Regions from separate parts of the Agrobacterium sp. rho-13.3 genome, predicted to be linked through region 2. Evidence: predicted binding sites of a transcription regulator. Region 2 holds the regulator's gene; the other holds the start of a gene.
The links. The regulator LexA, encoded in region 2, represses DNA repair genes until DNA is damaged. The targets are predictions, from matches to a motif close to TGTTCNNNNTGTGTTCNG.
Positions count from the first base shown of each region.

Region 1: RMR16_RS12830 (helicase-related protein) is a predicted target of LexA. The motif match lies at 7,581-7,598, and genes of this name have one in related genera.

Region 1 covers NZ_CP192774.1:2,635,582-2,646,042, forward strand. Annotated here, with positions in the region: gene leuS (leucine--tRNA ligase) at 1-1,446, shown strand, start outside; gene RMR16_RS12810 (LPS assembly lipoprotein LptE) at 1,436-1,984, shown strand; gene holA (DNA polymerase III subunit delta) at 1,996-3,033, shown strand; gene fdxA (ferredoxin FdxA) at 3,221-3,559, opposite strand; gene RMR16_RS12825 (RNA-binding S4 domain-containing protein) at 3,811-4,227, opposite strand; gene RMR16_RS12830 (helicase-related protein) at 4,331-7,396, opposite strand; gene RMR16_RS12835 (ubiquinone biosynthesis hydroxylase) at 7,715-8,929, opposite strand; gene tesB (acyl-CoA thioesterase II) at 9,016-9,900, shown strand; gene RMR16_RS12845 (P-II family nitrogen regulator) at 10,115-10,461, shown strand, end outside.
Region 2 covers NZ_CP192774.1:1,067,129-1,077,589, forward strand. Annotated here, with positions in the region: gene RMR16_RS05320 (amino acid ABC transporter permease) at 1-197, shown strand, start outside; gene RMR16_RS05325 (amino acid ABC transporter ATP-binding protein) at 175-906, shown strand; gene gltA (citrate synthase) at 974-2,263, opposite strand; gene RMR16_RS05335 (ComEC/Rec2 family competence protein) at 2,556-5,018, shown strand; gene RMR16_RS05340 (glutathione S-transferase family protein) at 5,056-5,733, opposite strand; gene lexA (transcriptional repressor LexA) at 6,012-6,731, opposite strand; gene kdsA (3-deoxy-8-phosphooctulonate synthase) at 6,969-7,817, shown strand; gene eno (phosphopyruvate hydratase) at 8,044-9,318, shown strand; gene RMR16_RS05360 (FtsB family cell division protein) at 9,464-9,781, shown strand; gene pdhA (pyruvate dehydrogenase (acetyl-transferring) E1 component subunit alpha) at 9,934-10,461, shown strand, end outside.

The sequences.
Region 1 (10,461 bases), 1.5 Mb from region 2:
CTGAATGGGCTGACGACCACGGACGCCTTTGAAGCTGTCGTTTCGAAACTGGCAGCGCAAACGCTGGGCAACGAGCCGCAGGCGGAGCGTAAGGTCAACTTCCGTCTGCGCGACTGGGGCATTTCCCGCCAGCGTTATTGGGGTTGCCCGATCCCGGTCATCCATTGCGAAGTCTGCGGCGTTGTGCCGGTTCCAAAGAAGGACTTGCCGGTCAAGCTGCCGGATGACGTGACCTTCGATGTGCCCGGCAATCCGCTGGACCGCCACCCCACATGGCGGCACGTTTCCTGCCCGCAATGCGGCCATGCTGCACGGCGTGAAACCGACACGATGGATACGTTCGTGGATTCGAGCTGGTATTTCACCCGCTTCACAGCGCCGTGGGAAGACAACCCGACCGATCCGAAGGTGGCCAGCCACTGGTTGCCGGTGGATCAATATATCGGCGGCATCGAACACGCGATCCTGCATCTGCTCTACTCGCGTTTCTTTACTAGAGCGATGAAGGCAACCGGCCATGTGGACGTGAAGGAGCCTTTCAAGGGCCTGTTCACGCAGGGCATGGTCGTGCACGAAACATACCGTCTCGGCGAAGGCCAGAACGGCCAATGGGTCGTGCCTGCGGATATTCGCATTGAAGAAACCGATGGCAAGCGCCGCGCTTTCCTGCTGTCTGGCGGTGATGAAGTGCAGATCGGCTCCATCGAAAAAATGTCGAAGTCGAAAAAGAACGTCGTCGACCCGGACGATATCATCGCATCCTACGGCGCCGATACCGCACGCTTCTTCGTTCTGTCCGACAGCCCACCTGACCGTGACGTGATCTGGTCGGAAGCTGGCGTGGAAGGCGCGCATCGTTTCGTGCAGCGCGTCTGGCGTATCGTTGGTGAAGCCGCCGAAGAATTGAAGACCGTCAAGCCTGCTCCAGCTTTGCAGGGCGAAGGCTTGGTCGTGTCCAAGGCCGCCCACAAAACGCTGAAAGCGGTTCAGGACGATCTGGACAAACTGGCCTTCAACAAGGCGATTGCGCGCATCTATGAACTGGTCAACACGCTGGCCGGTCCCTTTGCCGACGTCGCAAACGGTGGCAAGCCGGACGATGTGAAGGCTGCTGCCCGTGATGCCGCTGAAATTCTGGTGTGTTTGATTGCACCGATGACCCCGCATCTGGCAGAGGAATGCTGGACAGCTTTGGGCAATGAAGGTCTTGTTGCACAAAGCGCATGGCCGGTATTTGTGCCTGCACTCATCGAGGAAAATGACGTCGTGATGCCGGTTCAGATCAATGGCAAGAAGCGTGGCGAATTGACAATCGCGCGTGATGCAGATCAAGATACCGTCCGCGCGGCAGTTCTCGAACTCGATGCCGTGAAAGCTGCGCTGGCCGGGGGCGAGCCGAAAAAGATCATCGTGGTTCCACAAAGGATTGTGAACATTGTTGTCTGATGCCTATTCCAGATGGGGCCGCTTAGCTGCCGCAATTTCTGTCGTTCTGTTCGCTGGTCTTCTTGCAGGCTGCCAGGTGCGTCCGCTTTATGGCGAGGCCTCCGGCACGCGCCAGAAGCTTGAAACCGTAAACTTCGCGTCGGCCAACGACCGGATCACGCAGGAAGTTCGCAACCACCTTGTGTTCCTCACTTACGGCGGCGCTGGCGCTCCGGCGACCAAGGATTACGAGGTCAAGTTGATCGTGAAGTCCAGCGCGACATCGACGGAAGTTACCAACGACACCAGCCTGTCGGTCGCCAAGAACAACTATGACGGCCCCTTTCCGGGTCGCGTGACGATGACCGGCAAATATGTGCTGACACGGATTTCGGATGGTCAGGTTCTGCGCGCCGCAACGCGCGTCGTGACCGCCATGCTCGATCTGCCACAGCAGGAATTCGCCAAGATTCGCGCCATTCGTGATGGTGAAAACCGCGCTGCACGAGAGCTTGCCGAGATCATCCGCACGGATATCGCCGCCACGCTCAGCCGCTAAGACACTGGCTGATGACGGAAATAAAATCCCATGAATTCGAACGCTTCGCCGAGAAACCGGCGGAGCGTTTTCGTGTTTTCGTGCTTTATGGGCCAGATCGCGGCCTTGTGTCCGAGCGTGCTTCGCTGATTGCGTCCAAGACCGATATCGACCCCAACGATGCCTTCGCATCGTTGAAGATGACGGCTTCCGATCTGCAAGGCGATCCGGGGCGATTGCTGGATGAAATCAACTCCATAGGCCTGTTCGGTGGTGAAAAGCTGGTCTGGGTTAAGGGGGCTGCCAACGAAAAAGCGTTGGTGGACGCACTGCAAATTCTGTCAGACAAACCGCCGGAAGCCAGCTTTCTGATTATCGAAGCGGGTGACCTGAAGAAAGGCACCGGCCTTCGCAAGATTGCCGAACCTTCGCGATCCATCGCCGCCATTCCCTGCTACGCCGATGATGCTCGCGCATTGAACGCGCTGATCGATCAGGAGCTTTCAACCGAAAACCTCCGTATCGCGCCAGCAGCCCGCCAAAGACTGAGCGAATCGCTCGGCGGCGATCGCATTGCGTCACGCAATGAAGTACGCAAACTCGCACTGTATTGCAAAGGGCGAGACGTCATCGAAGAAGAGGATGTGCTGGCGATCATCGGCGATGCCAGCACGGTGTCTGCCGATGATGCGGTGGATGCCATTCTCAAGGGCGATCGCAATGCGTTTTTCCACGCAACGCAAAAGATCATCGCATCGAAGACGCCGATCTTTCTGGTGCTGCAAGGTTGCCTGCGGCAATTCCAGTTGCTGGACCAGATGCGGGCTGAAATGGATGAGAAGAAATTGCAGGCCGGTCAGGTCATGCAGACGCTGGGACGCGGTGTCCACTTCCGCCGCAAACCCGTCATCGAACGCGCGCTGCGTACATGGCAGCCAGCAGCGATTGCGCGTGAGATGAACCGATTGCAGGCAGCAGTCCTCCAAAGCCGTCAGCGGCAAAGCCTGGAGGAAAGTGTGGCCTTGATGACGCTGCTGGCGACGACTTTGCAGTCCGGTCGCGGGCAGTAGCTTTATCCACCCTATAAAAAGCCACCGCAGCACATGCCGGGAGGCTCAGTTATCTCTTCCGTCTTGCCGGACTTGATCCGGCATCCAGCAGCGCCGCGTCTGCGGTGCGAAAGAGTCTTTTTCGATCAAGGACTTGATCGAACTGGATCCCGGATCAAGTCCGGGATGACGAAGTCAAAAAGGAAAATCAGTCACCCTTGCCGGGCTCTGCGGAGAAATAAAGCTCCAGCTTGCCTGTGACGCCGTCCATTTCCTTGGCTTCGTCCATGGCATCACGCTTGATGGTGATGTTGGGCCAGATCGCGGCATATTCGGCGTTGAGGGTCAGCCATTTGTCGAGACCTGGTTCCGTGTCGGGCTTGATGGCCTCGGCAGGACATTCAGGTTCGCAGACACCACAATCGATGCACTCATCGGGATTGATCGCCAGAAAATTCTCGCCCTCATAGAAACAATCAACGGGGCAAACTTCAACACAGTCGGTATATTTGCAGCGAATGCAGTTATCGGTCACGACATACGTCATGATGGACTCCAGAATATGCGGGCCGGGTTGCAGGGCTTCGGAACACAAGCCGTCGCCCGGAATTCAGACAGGGCATTTTTGCAAGTGACGTAATGCCTTTGCCACAAGATAGCAAGGATAAACAATCCTGAAAAACAGGCTCATCTGAGTGGTTTATTCCAAAGCGGGCAGATGTCTTTCATATTAGCTTCGGCGCGCCGTTTTAAGCATACCATTAACACGAAACAACCAACACTTTTTCGCGATCGACGCTATTCGAAACCTTCACCACTGTCGGAGATGAACCTATCGAGTGCGCGCCGTTCTTTTTTGGTGGGGCGTCCGCTGCCCGGTTCACGCATCGCCTGTTCCAGCGGCGTCATAAGGTCGCTTGGCTCCCGCGGTGGTGTGAGGTCATCATAAAGAAGCTTGGCTTCCTCGTAAGGTCCGCGACGTTCGCCGGATGCCTTGACCACGAGAGTGCGGTCCATACGCTCGAAAGACAGTTCGAGCTTGTCGCCCACCTTCACCATGTGACTGGACTGGCGAACGCTGCTGCCGTTGACCGCCACTTTGCCTGATTGAATATAGGCTTGGGCGACGGAACGGGATTTTGCCATACGGGCGAAGAACAGCCACTTGTCGAGGCGCTGGCGCGCTGCGTCATGTGGCTGGTTCTTCTCGCCCATCGAGCATTTCCAGGAAAAGTGCGTCGCGGTTTTCCGTCCGGACATGCGTTAGAACAAAAGAGGTAAAGCCTCCTGCTTTTCAACTAAGCAGGAGGCTTTACCGTTATTTCTTCAGCTGTTCCTTCAGAGCAGCGAGCTTTGCGAAAGGTGAATCCGGGTCAAGCGGCTTCTCCTTGCGCGGTGGCTTTGCTTCGAAACGCTGCTGACCCTGTGGCTTGCCACCACGGTCATTGCGCTCCGGGCGATCCTTGCGCTCGCCGCGATCAGGACGATCGTTGCGGTTGTTGTTTGCGTTGCGATCCGGACGTCCGCCGCCCTCGCGCTTGCGGTCGCCCTCACGCTTAGCACCGTCACGATTGGCACCATCCCGATTGCCGCGTGGCTGAGCAGGACGATCTTCGCCACCTTCGGCACGGCGTTCGCCCTGGCCACGGTTTTCGCCGTTGCGATTGCCGGGACGCCTGACATCGCTGCGCTGGTTGTCGTTGCGACCACCCGGACGCCACAGGAGAACCGGCTTCGGCTCGGCAGCTTCGACAGGTGCCGCTTCCGCAACCGGCGCTTCTTCTGCCTGTACTTCGGCAGATGCTTCAACAACAGCTTCCGCAAGAGCTGCTTCTTGCGAAGTCGCCTCTGCATCAGCATCGTCATGCGTGGCGTCTTCAGCGGGTGCCGCATCAACCGTCTCGGTCTTGGCGGCATCAGTCGTCGGGCCACCAAGGAAAGCAGCGGCCTCTTCAGCCGTTACCTGATCGGCGCGGTAGCCCAGACCTTTGAGGATTTCTTCCATGTCATCCAGCGTTGCGCCGAGAATGGAAAGCATCGCGGTTGTCGTGGTGAAACGGCGACCGTCATAGGCACCTTCCGGGCGCGGCTGTGTGCCAGGCTTCCACTGCAACAGCGGACGGATGAGGTCTGCAAGACGTTCCAGAATGTCGATACGAACAGCGCGTTTGCCAAGGAACCGGAAACCGGCCAGCTTGTAGAACGTGCGCTCGAAGCTTGGATCGGTCACAACCGAGGTGCGACCGGCAGCCAGAACGGGAATGAGATCGCCGTAACCCGGCTTTCCAAGACCATCATTCTTCAAGGCCCAGAGCAGCGTCACGAGTTCCGCAGGTGCTGGCTTCAGCAGTGCTGGCAAAAAGACGTGGTAAGCGCCGAAGCGAATGCCGTAACGACGCATAGAGGCGCGTGCATCCTGATCCAGCGTCTTCACCTCTTCGGTGACGTCGCGGCGAAACAGAACACCAAGATTTTCCACGATCTGGAACGCCAGCCCCTTCGCCAGACCCTGAAGGTCTTCGGCGCGGGAAATATCGTCCAGCGGCTTTAGCACAGTGGCAATCTGGTGGTTCACAAAACGCTCGATGCGGGCAACCGCATGATCACGCGCATTGCCGCTCAACTGTTCGTCGGCAAGCATGATGACACGCGGCTTCATGATATTATCGCCGGAGGTCAGACGAGCGACGGGCTCTCCCAACCAGCGGACCAGGCCGTCCGAGCTTAACGCAAGATCGCCATTGCCACTGGCATGAAGACGCGCAGCACGCGCCTCATATTCCAGCGCAAGCGCTTTCTGCGCTGCTCCCTGCACCGCCTTGGCATCTGGCCCTTCGGCTCCTGCAACCGGCGTAAACCGGAATCCAGCCAACTGGCCGACATGATGTCCTTCAACAAAGACATCACCATTCACACTGATTTCAGCTTCAAGCATCGCATTCTCTCTTAGGCGCCTCATGAGCACAGATGTCCTGCGATCAACAAAGCGTTTCGTCAACCTTTCATGTAAAGCATCGGACAATCGATCTTCGATTTCCCGAGTCTTTTCTTGCCAGTGTGTCGGATCGGCAAGCCATCCTGGGCGGTTAGATACATACGTCCATGTTCTGATCTGCGCAATCCTTGCAGAAAGCGTATCGATCTCTCCGTCCGTGCGGTCCGCCCGCCGCACCTGTTCGGCCATGAAATCCTCGTTAACCGCACCGCGTTTGACGAGGTCGAAGTAAAGTGTCGAAATCAAATCCGCATGTTGTGCGGGCGCGATGCGGCGGTAATCGGGAAGCGCACATGCTTCCCACAACTTCTCCACACGCGCAGCGTTGGTGGTTATGTCCACGATTTCCGGGTAACGCGCAAGGTGTTCCAGCGCCTGTTGGTCGATTGCAGGCAAAGCACGGGTCAGTCCCTGCACCGTCGGGGCCGTATCAAGGCTTGCCCGCAAGTTGCCGATGGACGAATAGTCGAAATTCTTGGTGCGCCATTGCAGCACTTTGACCGCATCGAACTGGTGCGATTCGACTCGGTGAACCAGTTCATCGTCAAACGGATCAACCTGTCCCGTCACGCCGAACGTGCCATCGCGCAAATGCCGACCCGCACGACCGGCAATCTGGCCCATTTCACCGGCATTCAGATTGCGGAATTGATAACCGTCAAATTTGCGATCCTGCGCAAAGGCAACGTGATCGACATCGAGGTTGAGACCCATGCCAATGGCGTCGGTCGCGATCAGATATTCAACGTCGCCAGACTGATAAAGCCCCACTTGCGCATTGCGGGTGCGCGGAGACAGCGCACCCAGAACAACGGCTGCCCCACCGCGCTGGCGGCGCACCAGTTCGGCAATGGCGTAAACTTCATCAGCCGAAAACGCAACGATGGCCGTGCGCCGTGGAAGACGTGTGATCTTTTTCTGTCCGGCATAAAACAGCTGCGAAAGCCGTGGCCGCTCCACAACAACAATGCCCGGCAGCAGCTTTTCCAGAATGGGCCGCATGGTGCCAGCACCCAGAAGCAGGGTCTGTTCACGCCCTCGAAGGTGCAGAATGCGATCCGTAAAGATATGGCCGCGTTCCAGATCGCCAGCCAGTTGCACTTCATCAATGGCGACAAACGCCGCCGTGGTTTCACGCGGCATGGCCTCGACGGTGCAGACGGAATAGACGGCCTTGGGTGGAGTGATTTTCTCTTCGCCGGTGATCAGCGCCACATTGGGCGCGCCAACCTTCTCCACAAGGCGCGTATAGACCTCGCGGGCAAGCAACCGTAGAGGCAGGCCAATGACACCGCTTCCATAGGCAACCATGCGCTCAATGGCATAGTGCGTCTTGCCGGTATTGGTCGGGCCGAGAACGGCCGTAACACCGCGGCCGCTCAAGATCATGGGGCGAGAATTCAACGTATTATCCGCGAGGTCGACTCAATGGTTATTGCACGACGCCCTCGCAGGTTACGAGACGGCGCCTTTCCTCACACATGGCAATCGCCACGGCCAAAGGCAAGGAAGGAATGCGCGAAAGGTGGTTTAGCAATGATTTTTGCGGTTCAACGCACCCATTTCGAAGATTTGGAACAGGATGCGAACGAATCGGCGACGAATCACTGACTCGCTGTGATTCAGCTTTTGTTCACGGCCATATGTGGACAGGGCGATGGTTGGAGCCACCACATCGTGAATCGATGAAAATGATCTCGTCTCGTTTCAGAGATGATAACCGGCCAGCAATCGCGGTCCATTTTTCTCGGACGTGCCTGCGGCCTGCCCGATGAAATAGGATTTCAGACCCGGAATCCGGTCCACAATGCCAAGGCCAAGATCACGCGCAACACGGATTGGCCCGACATCGTTGGAGAACAGCCGGTTCAGCACATCGGTGGTGATGCCCATGCGCACCGTATCGAAACGCCGCCAGGATTGGTAACGCTCCAGCACATTCAGCGATCCGATATCGAGGCCAAGGCGATCCGCCTCGACAATGGTTTCGGCCAGTGCCGCCACATCCTTGAAGCCGAGATTAAGCCCCTGCCCCGAAATCGGGTGAATACCGTGCGCGGCATCTCCTGCCAGCGCTAGACGCGGGGCGACAAAGGCGCGGGCCAAGGTCAACCCCAGCGGAAATGCGCGGCGTGGGCCGACCGGCTTGATAGGGCCGAGCTTATGGCCGAAACGGCGCTCCAGCTCTTCCTCAAACACCAGATCGTCGGATGCGACCAGCCGGTCGGCATCCGCCGTGCGTTCTGTCCACACCAGTGACGAACGGTTGCCCTTGAGCGGCAGAATGGCGAACGGACCCGACGGCAGGAAATGCTCTTCCGCGCAGCCGTGATGCTCACGTTCATGCTCCACCGTGGTGACGATGCCGGACTGGTCGTATTTCCAGTGCACAGTCTTGATGCCGGCCATGTCACGCAGCGCAGACCGCACACCATCACACGCCACCAGCAATCGTGTTTCCAGCGTGGAACCGTCAGACAGCGTCACGACATTGCTCTGATGTCCCGCATCAAAACCGGAAACGCTCAAGCCATGGCGAATGGTTACGCCCAGCCGTTCGCAGAGGCCACGCAGCGCGCCCACCATGGCGACATTGGGCACCATATGCGCAAAGGGCTGGCCTTCGGCCACGTCACCATCGAATGTCAGGAAAACCGGGCGTACGGGATCGGAGGTTTTCGAATCGGTCACGATCATTTTTTTGATCGGCTGTGCTTCCGGCTCCAGCTCATGCCAGATACCGAAGACCTCCAACATGCGCGTGGCGGCGGCGATGATGGCCGAGGCGCGCATATCCTTTTTCCAGACGTCTTCCGGTGCAGCTTCGATGACCTGCACATCGAGATGCGGAGCGGCCTGCTTGATGGCCACCGCAACGCCAAGCCCGACATATCCGCCACCGGCAACCACGACATCAAGCATTGCGTCTTCTCCTGCATTCTTGTGAATATCACGCCCGCACTATAGACCATCAATCCAAGTCTTCCTACAGCCGGAGCATGTCGAAAATGTCGCGCCCAACCGAAAACGCCGCTCCGATGGAAAAACTCATTTCCACGCTGGATCTTGAAAAGCTGGAGGAAAACCTGTTTCGCGGCGTTAGCCCGCAGGTGGGCTGGCAACGGGTTTTCGGCGGCCAGGTCATCGCTCAGGCGTTGATGGCAGCGCAGCGCACGGTGGACAACAACCGTTTCGTTCATTCCCTGCACGCCTATTTCATGCGTCCGGGCGATCCGCTGGTGCCGATCATCTATCAGGTCGACCGCATTCGTGATGGTGGGAGTTTTGCCACGCGACGCATCGTTGCCATCCAGCATGGCAATGCGATTTTCTCCATGTCTGCGTCGTTCCAGATCGATGAAGGCGGTTTCGACCATCAGGTTTCGATCCCGAACGTTCCTCAGCCCGAACAGTTGCTGAGCGAAGACCAGATGCAGGAGGCATTTCTTGCCAAGGCACCGCCCGCCATCCGCAAATACTGGGAAAACAAACGCCCCATCGAAATCCGTCCGGTGTCGCTCACGCATTATATCTCGAAGGAAAAGCTCGATCCCCATCAGGATATCTGGGTCAGAGCCGTGGGCGAGGTGCCGGATGATCGTCATTACCAAGCGGCGGTCCTTGCCTATCTCTCCGATATGACGCTGCTCGACACATCGCTTTTTGCCCACGGCACGACCATTTTCGACCCTGCCGTTCAGGCCGCGAGCCTTGACCACGCCATGTGGTTTCACCGCCCCTGCAAGCTGGATGACTGGCTGCTGTACACGCAGGATAGTCCCAGCGCCTCGGGCGCCCGCGGACTGACACGAGGCAGCCTTTTTACCCGTGACGGCGTGCTGGTCGCGTCCATGGCGCAGGAAGGCCTGATCCGCAAAAGAGCAAATGATTAATTAATAGGCGATTTTATAAATCTGCATATTAATTGCGCGCATAACGCGTAAACGACTGCCTATTTTAAGGACGAATTTATTATAGCCTTTACTTTTCAATAACTTATCCAACCACCCTTTAAACTGGCACGCGCCTTGAATGTAACGGTTAAGTCGCTGTTACTGATCTGCCAGCGGCGAGGAGATTCGGCTCTGTGCCGAGGACAAACAAAGGATGGGAAACCAGATGAAAATTGTGATGGCCATTATCAAGCCGTTCAAGCTGGACGAGGTGCGCGAGGCACTTACCGCTGTCGGTATTCAGGGCCTGACCGTAACCGAGGTCAAGGGTTACGGGCGCCAGAAGGGACATACCGAAATTTATCGCGGCACCGAATACGCGGTCAGCTTTCTTCCCAAGTTGAAGATTGAAATCGCCGTTGCTTCCGACCTCGTTGAGAAGGCCGTCGAAGCTATCGCGGCCTCCGCAAAAACCGGACAGATCGGCGATGGCAAGATTTTCGTCTACTCGATTGAACAGGCCGTGCGCATCCGTACCGGCGAAACCAACACAGAAGCGCT
Region 2 (10,461 bases):
TCAAGGGAACGGCCGTGACGTCGATCATCGGCTTTGTGGAGCTTTCCAAAGCGGGCACTGTCGTCACCAACGCCACCTTCCAGCCTTTCACCGTCTACGGCCTTGTGGCCCTCATTTATTTCGCGCTGTGCTGGCCTTTGTCGAAGAGCAGCCAGATTCTCGAAAGGAAGCTTAATGTCGCTCATCGAAATCACTGAAGTCCGCAAAAGCTACGGCACGAATGAGGTTCTGAAAGGCATCAATCTGGATGTCGAACCGGGTGAAGTCATCGCAATTATCGGCAAGAGCGGTTCGGGAAAATCAACGCTGCTGCGGTGTATCAACGGGCTGGAAACGATCTCATCCGGTGCGATATCGGTTGCTGGCGCGCAGTTTATCGAGGATGATCTTCACCTGAAAGCGCTGCGCCTGAAAGTTGGGATGATCTTTCAGCAATTCAATCTGTTCCCGCATCTCACCGTGGGCGGCAATGTCATACTGTCGCAAACCGTGGTCAAGAAGACGCCAAAGCAGGACGCAGAAGTGCTGGCGCGCAAGATGCTGGAACGTGTGGGGCTGGCTCACAAATTCGATGCCTATCCCGACGAGTTATCCGGCGGGCAGCAGCAGCGTGTGGCCATTGCAAGGGCGTTGGCCATGCAGCCAACCGCTTTGCTGTGCGATGAAATCACATCTGCATTGGACCCGGAACTCGTGTCCGAAGTTCTGGCCGTGGTGCGGGAACTGGCGTCCGAAGGAATGACGCTGATTATGGTCACGCACGAAATGAGATTTGCCCGTGACGTATGCTCGCGCGTGGTTTTTATGCACGAAGGGAAAGTGCATGAAATCGGTCCACCGGATGAGGTTTTCTCCGCGCCAAAAACCCCGGAACTTAAACAGTTTCTGGGAATGACCGCTCACTGATGACAGTCAAATAAAAAGGCCGAGGGATGAACAATCCCTCGGCCTTTTGTCGTTCACGAGATCAAGCTTAGCGCTTGGAAACCGGCACGTAGTCGCGCTTCGGTGCACCAGTGTAAAGCTGGCGCGGACGACCGATGCGCTGCTGTGGGTCTTCGATCATTTCGTTCCACTGTGCGATCCAGCCGACGGTGCGGGCGAGAGCGAAGAGAACGGTGAACATGGTTGTTGGGAAGCCGAGCGCCTTCAGCGTGATGCCAGAGTAGAAATCGACGTTCGGGTACAGCTTCTTTTCAACGAAATAAGGATCGGAAAGAGCGATCTTTTCCAGTTCCAGAGCAACCTGCATGATTGGATCGTCGGAGTTGCCGGTGGCTTCCAGCACTTCGTACATCGTCTTCTGCATGATCTTGGCGCGTGGATCGTAGTTCTTGTAAACGCGGTGACCAAAGCCCATCAGACGGAACGGATCGTTCTTGTCCTTGGCGCGGGCGATGTATTCTGGAATGCGATCAACAGAGCCGATTTCGTTCAGCATGTTGAGAGCTGCTTCGTTTGCACCGCCATGGGCAGGGCCCCAGAGGCAGGCAATACCAGCGGCAATACATGCGAACGGGTTTGCACCCGAAGAGCCTGCAAGACGAACGGTCGACGTGGATGCGTTCTGCTCATGGTCAGCGTGCAGGATGAAGATGCGGTCCATGGCGCGGGCCAGAACCGGGTTCACCTTGTAATCTTCGCATGGCACGGCAAAGCACATGTTCAGGAAGTTGGCGGCGTAATCAAGATCGTTCTTTGGATAAACGAAGGGCTGACCGATGTGGTACTTGTACGCCATCGCCGCAATTGTCGGCATCTTTGCGATCATACGCAGCGATGCGACCATGCGCTGGTGCGGATCGGTGATGTCTGTGGAGTCGTGATAGAACGCAGATAGCGCGCCGACCGTGCCGCACATGACAGCCATTGGGTGGGCGTCACGACGATAGCCGGTAAAGAAGCGGCTCATCTGCTCATGCACCATGGTGTGGCGCGTTACGCGGGTGTCGAAGTCCTTCTTCTGTGCCGTCGTTGGCAGTTCGCCGTACAGCAGCAGATAGCAGGTCTCAAGGAAGTCGCCCTGTTCGGCCAGCTGCTCGATAGGATAACCGCGGTGCAGAAGAATGCCTTCGTCGCCATCGATGTATGTGATTTTGGATTCGCAAGAGGCCGTGGACGTAAAGCCCGGATCGTATGTGAAGGAGCCGGTATGCTTATACAGCGTGCCGATATCGACGACCTTCGGTCCGATCGTGCCTTCTTTTACAGGAAGATCGACTGTTTTATCGCCGAGAGTCACTGTAGCGCTAGTTTCCGTCATACCAAACCTCCGAAATATCCAGGCGATGCGGGGTGGCGCATCGGCCATTTAAGCGTCAGCGATTTAGCTATATGATCCGCGCGATAAAGCCAAGCTATCCAAAAGGCAAATTGTGCATTGCGACACGGCAATATCCCGATTTGACGCATTTCTACGGCCCCGTGTTTCATTCTAGGTCAATGCTTCCTTAATCGCGCAGATGGTTGCAATCTTCCTTTCATGGTTGCAAGTTACGCTGCTGTGGCAGGGGCGCCGGTATTTGAACGTTCAGGGAAAAAAAGAATATTTCCGCTTGATCGAAACGAGTGCCGCTGCGCAGGCGGAACTCGACGACCTGCTGTTGCCTATCCACACGTCACGCGGCGCACTTGCCGTCAATGATGTGGACGCTGATCCATCACCGCAAACCCGTATTACGCGGCTGAAACGATGGTTTGAAAGTTGCGTTGCGGAAGAAGATTCTTACCGGCAGGGTTTTCTTTTTATTCCCGTCTTCATCGCGGCTGGTGTGGCCCTGTGGTTTTACCTGGGTGAAACGCCTTCCCAATTGGCACTGCTTTGCGTTGCTTTATGCGTCGCCACCGCAGCCATAGCTCTTCATGATCGTCCCGGCTCTCCATCCGCTGTTTTGAAAGCATCGGCTCTTCTTTTGGTTGGAATGCTGCTTGCGGATTGGGAAACGAGACGTGCGGGCACCGTCATTCTCGATACGTCCGTCACGACAACGATTATTGGCAAAGTCGAGCGCCGGGAACTCGATGCGCGAGGATACTGGCGATATATCGTGGCGTTGACGTCCACATCAGACCCCAAAATCTCAAGGGCGCCGCAGCAGATTTCCGTTTTGTCCAGAAGCCGGCACGAGCCGATTGCCATTGGCGAGACCATCACCGGCAAAGCCAGGCTTTCGCCCCCTTCCGGTCCTGCATTGCCAAGACTGAATGATTTTGCCTTTGGATCATTTTTCAACGGAACGGGTGCGACCGGATTTTTTTACAGCGCACCGAAACCACTGCCTTCAAGCTCGGAAACCGTGGATGCAAAAACACTGTTACAGACAGTCGATGCTTTGCTGTACCGGCTGCGCAGCGGCATAGCGGAACGCATTCGGGGTTTGATCGGCGGGGATGCGGGTGCCTTTGCCGCCTCTATTGTCACCGATGAGAGACGTGCGATTTCTGGTGAGACGATGGAGGCGTTGCGCGTTTCCGGACTGGCCCACATCGTCGCCATTTCCGGGTTGAACATGGCGCTGGCCTCTGGGATTTTTTTCGTCGGAATGCGCACGATTTTTAGTCTGTTTCCCGGCTTTTCCCAACGCTGGCCCGTCAAGAAAATATCGGCTTTCGCCGCGCTGCTCATGACGCTGGCATACTACCTCATTTCCGGTTTCGCGGTGTCTGCTGAACGGGCATGGCTGATGATGTCGATCATGCTCATCGCCGTTCTGGTCGACAGGCCATCGATCAGCCTGCGCAATGTCGCGCTATCGGCAATCGTCATCGTCATTTTGTCTCCGCATGAGGTGATGGGACCGAGTTTTCAGATGTCATTTGCGGCAACGCTTGCGCTTGTTTCAGGATATGCATTCTGGAGCAGATGGCGGAGTGAGCGCGACAGACTTGTCATCGCAACGCCCCCTTGGTGGTTGTCGGTTGCTTTCAAGTTTGGCACCATTATTGGCGGTGTCGTCATCACGTCCCTGATCGGTGGCATTTCGACCGCGATCTACTCTATAGAGCATTTTCATCGCATCACCGCCTTTGGGCTGGCCGCCAACCTTGCCGCCATGCCAGTCATGTCACTGATCGTCATGCCTTTTGCTTTGGTCGGAATGTTGCTGATGCCGTTTGGGCTGGACGCTCCGTTCATCAAAGTCATGGGTTACGGCATGGCCGTTGTCATCGATATTGCCAAAACCGTTTCGAGTTGGGGTGGCGACACCACAATCGGTCGCCAGAATGGCTGGTTTCTCGCCGTTTCGACCACAGGATTTCTGCTGGTAGCGCTGTTGCGAACACGACTTGCCTTCATAGGCTTGCCGTTTATTGCTGCCGGATTCGTAATGTTGCTCACGGAGCAATGGCGCAGCAAACCGGACCTGCTGATCTATGAAGACACGTCGCTTGTCGCGCTGTTATCGACAGATGCCGTTGCATCGACAAAGCCGCGTGCCTCCGGTTTCATATACGATCAATGGGCGAGGGCACTGCCTTTGCCGGATCGTCACAGGCCACCTGAAATGCTCAAGGTAAAAAAGTCACCCGCCGGTGACGATACCGACAGTGAGGCGGACAACGATGGGACACGGTCATTTGGCATGAGTGAAGCCGAGAGAGCGAAACACAAAAAAGAAATGCTGGCCGCTCTATCCAAACCGGATGTTTTCACCTGTCGCAAAGACATGTGGTGCATTGCACGGTCCGCAAAAGGAGCAACCGTCGCCGTCATTACCGATACGGCTCTGACTGGAGTGGCTTGCGACATCGCCGATATTGTGGTGATGGCGCGCAGAACACCGTTTGACACATGCAGGTCAGGGGCGATCCTCATTAGCCGGGATACATTGCGGCGAACAGGTTCCATGGAAATCTGGCTTGGTGAGAAAGGCCAACCCGTTCTTCAAGCGACCGCGGCGATGTATGGCTCAGATCGCCCCTGGACCATGCACCGTAGCTATAATTGGCGCCGTGAGAGTTTCGATACGGCAATACCAGTTCACATCGAAAAGCTTCTATCTCTCACACCGCGATGATGTTGTGGTGCCAACGAAGACAAACTGGCTCCTGGCACTATTTCCCGCGCAGATCCTCTGTCCACTCTCCGGCAGCTTTTGCCTCGGCCTCATGCTCCGGGTCACGCCATGTCTCCTGCAAGGCTGCGTCTTGCCATTCCTGCATTGCGGTTAAGGACAGGATATTGGTTTTGTAATGCTCTGAGGCGGCAGACAGTGGCGTTCCGTAGGTCTGAAAGCGAAAAACCACCGGGCAGAAAAACGCGTCCACGGCTGTGAACTGCTCACCGGCCAAAAACGGTCCGCCGAACAATTCCAGACCTTGCTGCCAAAGCGCGTCGACACGCGAAATGTCTTTCTGCAAGCTTTGACTCATTGCGGCTGGACGGATGCGAAGACCAACACTCATGGGGTGATCGTTACGCAATGCCTGAAAGCCGGAATGCATTTCGGCAGCAGCAGAACGAGACCATGCACGCGCTTTCGCATTGTCCGACCAGACGCCCTTATGCCGCTCTGCCAGATACTCGATGATCGACAGCGAATCCCATACCGTCAAATCACTCTGGACAAGGCAAGGAACTCTTGCCGTTGGTGAAAATGTCGAGAAGTCATGGTTCGAACTGCCAAACGGCATCAGCTTTTCGTTGAACGGAATATCGAGCGTCCGCAGTAATACCCAAGGCCGTAATGACCAGGAGGAGTAGTTTTTGTTGGCGATATAAAGGTCGTACACGTCAATTCCCTCGGTTGCACCACTGTACTAGCGCAGGAAAACTCAATGACACATGCATTCCGCCTAATGGCTCGCTTGAAATTATTTGATGTTTGAAGGTTTCACGCTTTCAAAACAAAACGTCAGAAAAACACGCCACTTTTTTCACGTGCCGCACTCACAAACCAAAAGCATTGCGGTAAATTCGTGAGCCAGCTAACGAATATCTTTCACCCAATCAAATGCGAATGAAAATCTTCGCTAAAACTGCTGGAAAAGCAGCAAAAACGTCAAATCACTTAGTGATAGCGACGGATAAGACCCACCAGCTTACCTTGAATCTTCACCCGGTCAGGTCCAAAAATCCGGGTTTCATATGCAGGGTTTGCCGCTTCAAGCGCGATCGATGCACCTTTGCGGCGGAAGCGCTTGAGGGTTGCTTCTTCGTCATCGACGAGGGCTACGACAATATCACCCGGATTGGCTGTGCTTCCGTCGCGAATAATGACCGTATCGCCGTCGAAAATACCGGCTTCGATCATCGAATCGCCTTTAACTTCAAGCGCATAATGCTCACCCGAACCCAGCATATCCATCGGAACGACGACATCGTGGGTGTTGTTCTGGATGGCGGAAATCGGTACGCCCGCCGCGATACGGCCCATAACAGGGACGCTGACGGCGTTCAAAACACTATCATTCGAGGGCTTCGGAGGCGCAGGCTCGACTGCCTTCGGTTTACCAAGGCTGCCTTCAATCACGCTTGGGGAAAACCCGCGCTGTGGCTTGATGCTCGGTGAATAAGCCTCGGGCAATTTGATGACTTCCAGCGCGCGAGCGCGATTCGGTAGCCGGCGAATAAACCCGCGCTCTTCAAGGGCTGTAATCAGCCGATGAATGCCGGACTTCGACGCAAGATCGAGTGCATCCTTCATTTCATCAAAAGAAGGCGGTACACCGGACTCCTTCATTCGCTCGTGAATGAAAAGAAGCAATTCCTGCTGTTTGCGCGTGAGCATGAAGAAGCACCCTTGGGATTCGAGGCGAAGATTCGCGAAACAAATACAGAACGAACACTATATGTTCCATATGTGTTCTGCAATCCCTTAAAATTCGGTGAAGTATGGATCGGCGCCCCGTTGACGAGTAACTTGCTGGCACCATGGCTTGCTGCTAAGTGCGTTGCCAGTCTGAGATAAGGGGCCGATTATTGGCTTGCGCCTGTAATAATACCCGTTTGCTTCCGAGGAAAGACGATGAGTGTGACGAATAATCTGAAAGTGGTTGCGGGCGAGGGTGCCGGTGCTGTGTCTTTCTCCAATGCCGAGCGCTTCACATTGATAGCCGGGCCATGCCAGATGGAAAGCCGTGATCATGCTTTCATGATTGCCGAAACACTGGCGGAACTGTGCGGCAAGCTGGGTATCGGGCTGGTCTATAAGTCCTCTTTCGATAAAGCGAATCGCACCTCTCTTTCCGGTCAGCGCGGCATTGGCATCGATAAGGCGCTCGACGTTTTTGCTGAATTGAAGACGCAGTTCGGCTTTCCGGTTTTGACGGATATTCACACGGAAGAGCAATGCGCCGCCGTTGCGCCGGTTGTCGATGTTCTGCAAATCCCTGCGTTCCTCAGTCGCCAGACGGACCTTCTGGTTGCGGCAGCGAAGACAGGACGTGTCATCAATGTCAAAAAAGGCCAGTTTCTAGCGCCTTGGGATATGAAGAACGTGCTGGCCAAGCTGAACGATAGCGGCAACCCGAATGTGCTGCTGTGCGAACGCGGCGCATCGTTCGGCTACAATACACTCGTTTCGGATATGCGTTCCTTGCCGATCATGGCATCGCTCGGCGCGCCTGTTGTTTTCGATGCGACTCACTCCGTGCAGCAGCCCGGCGGGCAGGGCGGCTCCAGCGGTGGACAGCGGGAATTCGTGGAAACGCTTTCGCGTGCCGCTATCGCTGTGGGTGTGGCCGGTCTGTTCGTGGAGACTCACGAAGACCCGGACAATGCGCCGTCCGATGGCCCGAACATGGTGCATTTGAAGGATATGCCGAAGCTGCTGGAAAAGCTGCTGGCCTTTGACAACATCGCCAAGGCGGTGTGACGGGTTTTGGCCCCAATTGATTTTTATGAAAAACCGGCGCCTGAAGCGGGCGCCGTCATTGTAATTTCTTCTGCATGGTCTACAGCGACCGGAGAAGTTTAATCGAGCAGCCCTTTCTGGCGCCCTGTTTTATCGCGCAACCCATTCGAAAAGTGCTTCACAGTTTTCGGTATGCGCTTTAAGACAGGCAACTGAAAAATTCTGTTCCATTCCCAAGGGAGAGACCATGACAGCCATTACCGACATCATCGCACGCGAAATTCTCGATAGCCGTGGCAATCCAACTGTCGAGGTGGATGTCCATCTTGAAGACGGTTCCTTCGGCCGTGCAGCGGTTCCATCTGGCGCATCGACGGGCGCGCATGAAGCCGTTGAATTGCGCGATGGTGGCAAGCGTTACCTGGGTAAAGGCGTTGAAAAGGCCGTTGAAGCCGTCAACACGGAAATCTTCGAAGCGCTTGATGGTCTTGATGCTGAAAGCCAGATCTACATCGACCAGACGCTGATCGCGCTGGACGGCACACCCAACAAGTCGCGCCTCGGCGCGAACGCCATTCTCGGCGTATCGCTTGCTGTTGCCAAGGCTGCTGCCGATGCGACTGGCCTGCCGCTTCACCGTTATCTCGGTGGTCCAAACGCGCATCTGCTGCCAGTACCGATGATGAACATCATCAACGGTGGCGCACATGCCGATAACCCGATCGATTTTCAGGAATTCATGATTCTGCCAGTTGGCGCGGAAAGCATCCGTGACGCTGTGCGCATCGGCGCTGAAATCTTCCACGTTCTGAAAAAGGAACTGTCTTCGCAGGGCCACAACACCAACGTTGGTGACGAAGGTGGTTTTGCACCAGGCCTGAAAAGCGCGCCTGAAGCTCTCGATTTCATCGTGAAGTCGATTGAAAAGGCCGGTTACAAGCCGGGCGACGACGTTTTCCTTGGTCTGGATTGCGCTTCGACGGAATTCTTCAAGAACGGCAAATACGCGCTGGAAGGTGAAGGCCGCACGCTGGAGCCTGAAGCCATGGCGGATTACCTCGCTGAACTGGCCGGCAAATACCCGATCATCTCCATCGAAGACGGTATGGCCGAAGACGATTGGGAAGGCTGGAAGTACCTGACCGACAAGATTGGCTCCAAGGTTCAACTGGTTGGCGACGATCTTTTCGTGACCAACTCTGCCCGCCTCCGTGACGGTATCAAGATGGGCGTTGCAAACTCCATTCTCGTCAAGGTCAACCAGATCGGCTCGCTGACGGAAACGCTTGATGCTGTCGAAACGGCGCACAAGGCCGGTTACACGGCTGTTCTGTCTCACCGTTCTGGCGAAACCGAAGATTCGACGATTGCCGATCTCGCTGTTGCCACCAACTGCGGACAGATCAAGACAGGCTCGCTGTCGCGCTCTGACCGCCTTGCAAAGTACAACCAGTTGATCCGCATTGAAGAAATGCTCGGTCCACAGGCAGCTTATGCAGGTCGCTCTATCCTTCGCGGATAATTCGACTCACCAATTTTAAGAAAAGGCTCGCAATTTGCGGGCCTTTTTTTGTGCATTGCGGTGGTTGGGGATTTAAGGTCAACGGATGGTTAAACAAATGCAGCTATGGTGGATGCAGTAGCGCGTTTGAAGGCTGTTTCAGAGTATGTGGACCAAGCATCACAAGAAAAGACGTTTTGGCCGTCTTGTCGTTCCGGCAATCACGGTCGCCTTCCTTTCCTATTTCGGGTATCATTCCATTCATGGCGACTTCGGGCTTCAGGCCACGGAGCGGCTGGAGCGTCAGCGTATCGCCAGAACGGCAGAGCTTGCGAAACTCACCAAAACCCGCGTTGCACTGGAACGTCAGGTTGAATTGATGAGCGATGGGTCGCTTGAGCGCGATATGATCGATGAAATCTCGCGCTATCAGCTGAATATGTCGCGTTCAGACGAAATCGTCATCATGAACACATATTTTTGATTAACCTAATTCCGGTTAATCAACTTTTTTAATTTATTCACAGCTACTTAGCGAGAATATGAGCCATGCGTTTATGGCATTGCTGCTTCGCGTTTTCTTGAATAAGGTGCGCTCCAATCCAACCATTCTAATGGCAACTCAGGGAGGGATGAATGGCGCCGCGAAAAACCGCGACCGTATCCGGCCGAAAGACTACGGCAAAGACAGCCGCCAAGGAATTTACTGGCAAGAATACGCCGGACTTTGGCAAGGATGAAGAGCTGCACGCTTATCGTGAGATGCTGTTGATCCGTCGCTTCGAAGAAAAAGCCGGCCAGTTGTACGGCATGGGCTTCATCGGGGGCTTCTGTCACCTCTACATTGGACAGGAAGCTGTCGTTGTCGGCATGAACATGTCGCAGAAGGAAGGCGATCAGGTCATTACCGCTTACCGTGACCACGGCCATATGCTGGCTGCCGGCATGAGTGCGCGTGGCGTGATGGCCGAGCTGACCGGACGTCAGGGTGGTTTGTCCAAGGGTAAGGGCGGCTCCATGCACATGTTCTCGAAAGAGAAGCATTTCTATGGCGGCCACGGCATCGTCGGTGCCCAGGTTTCGCTCGGAACCGGTCTTGCCTTCGCAAACAAGTATCGCGGCAATGACAATGTGTCGGTCGCTTACTTCGGTGATGGCGCTGCC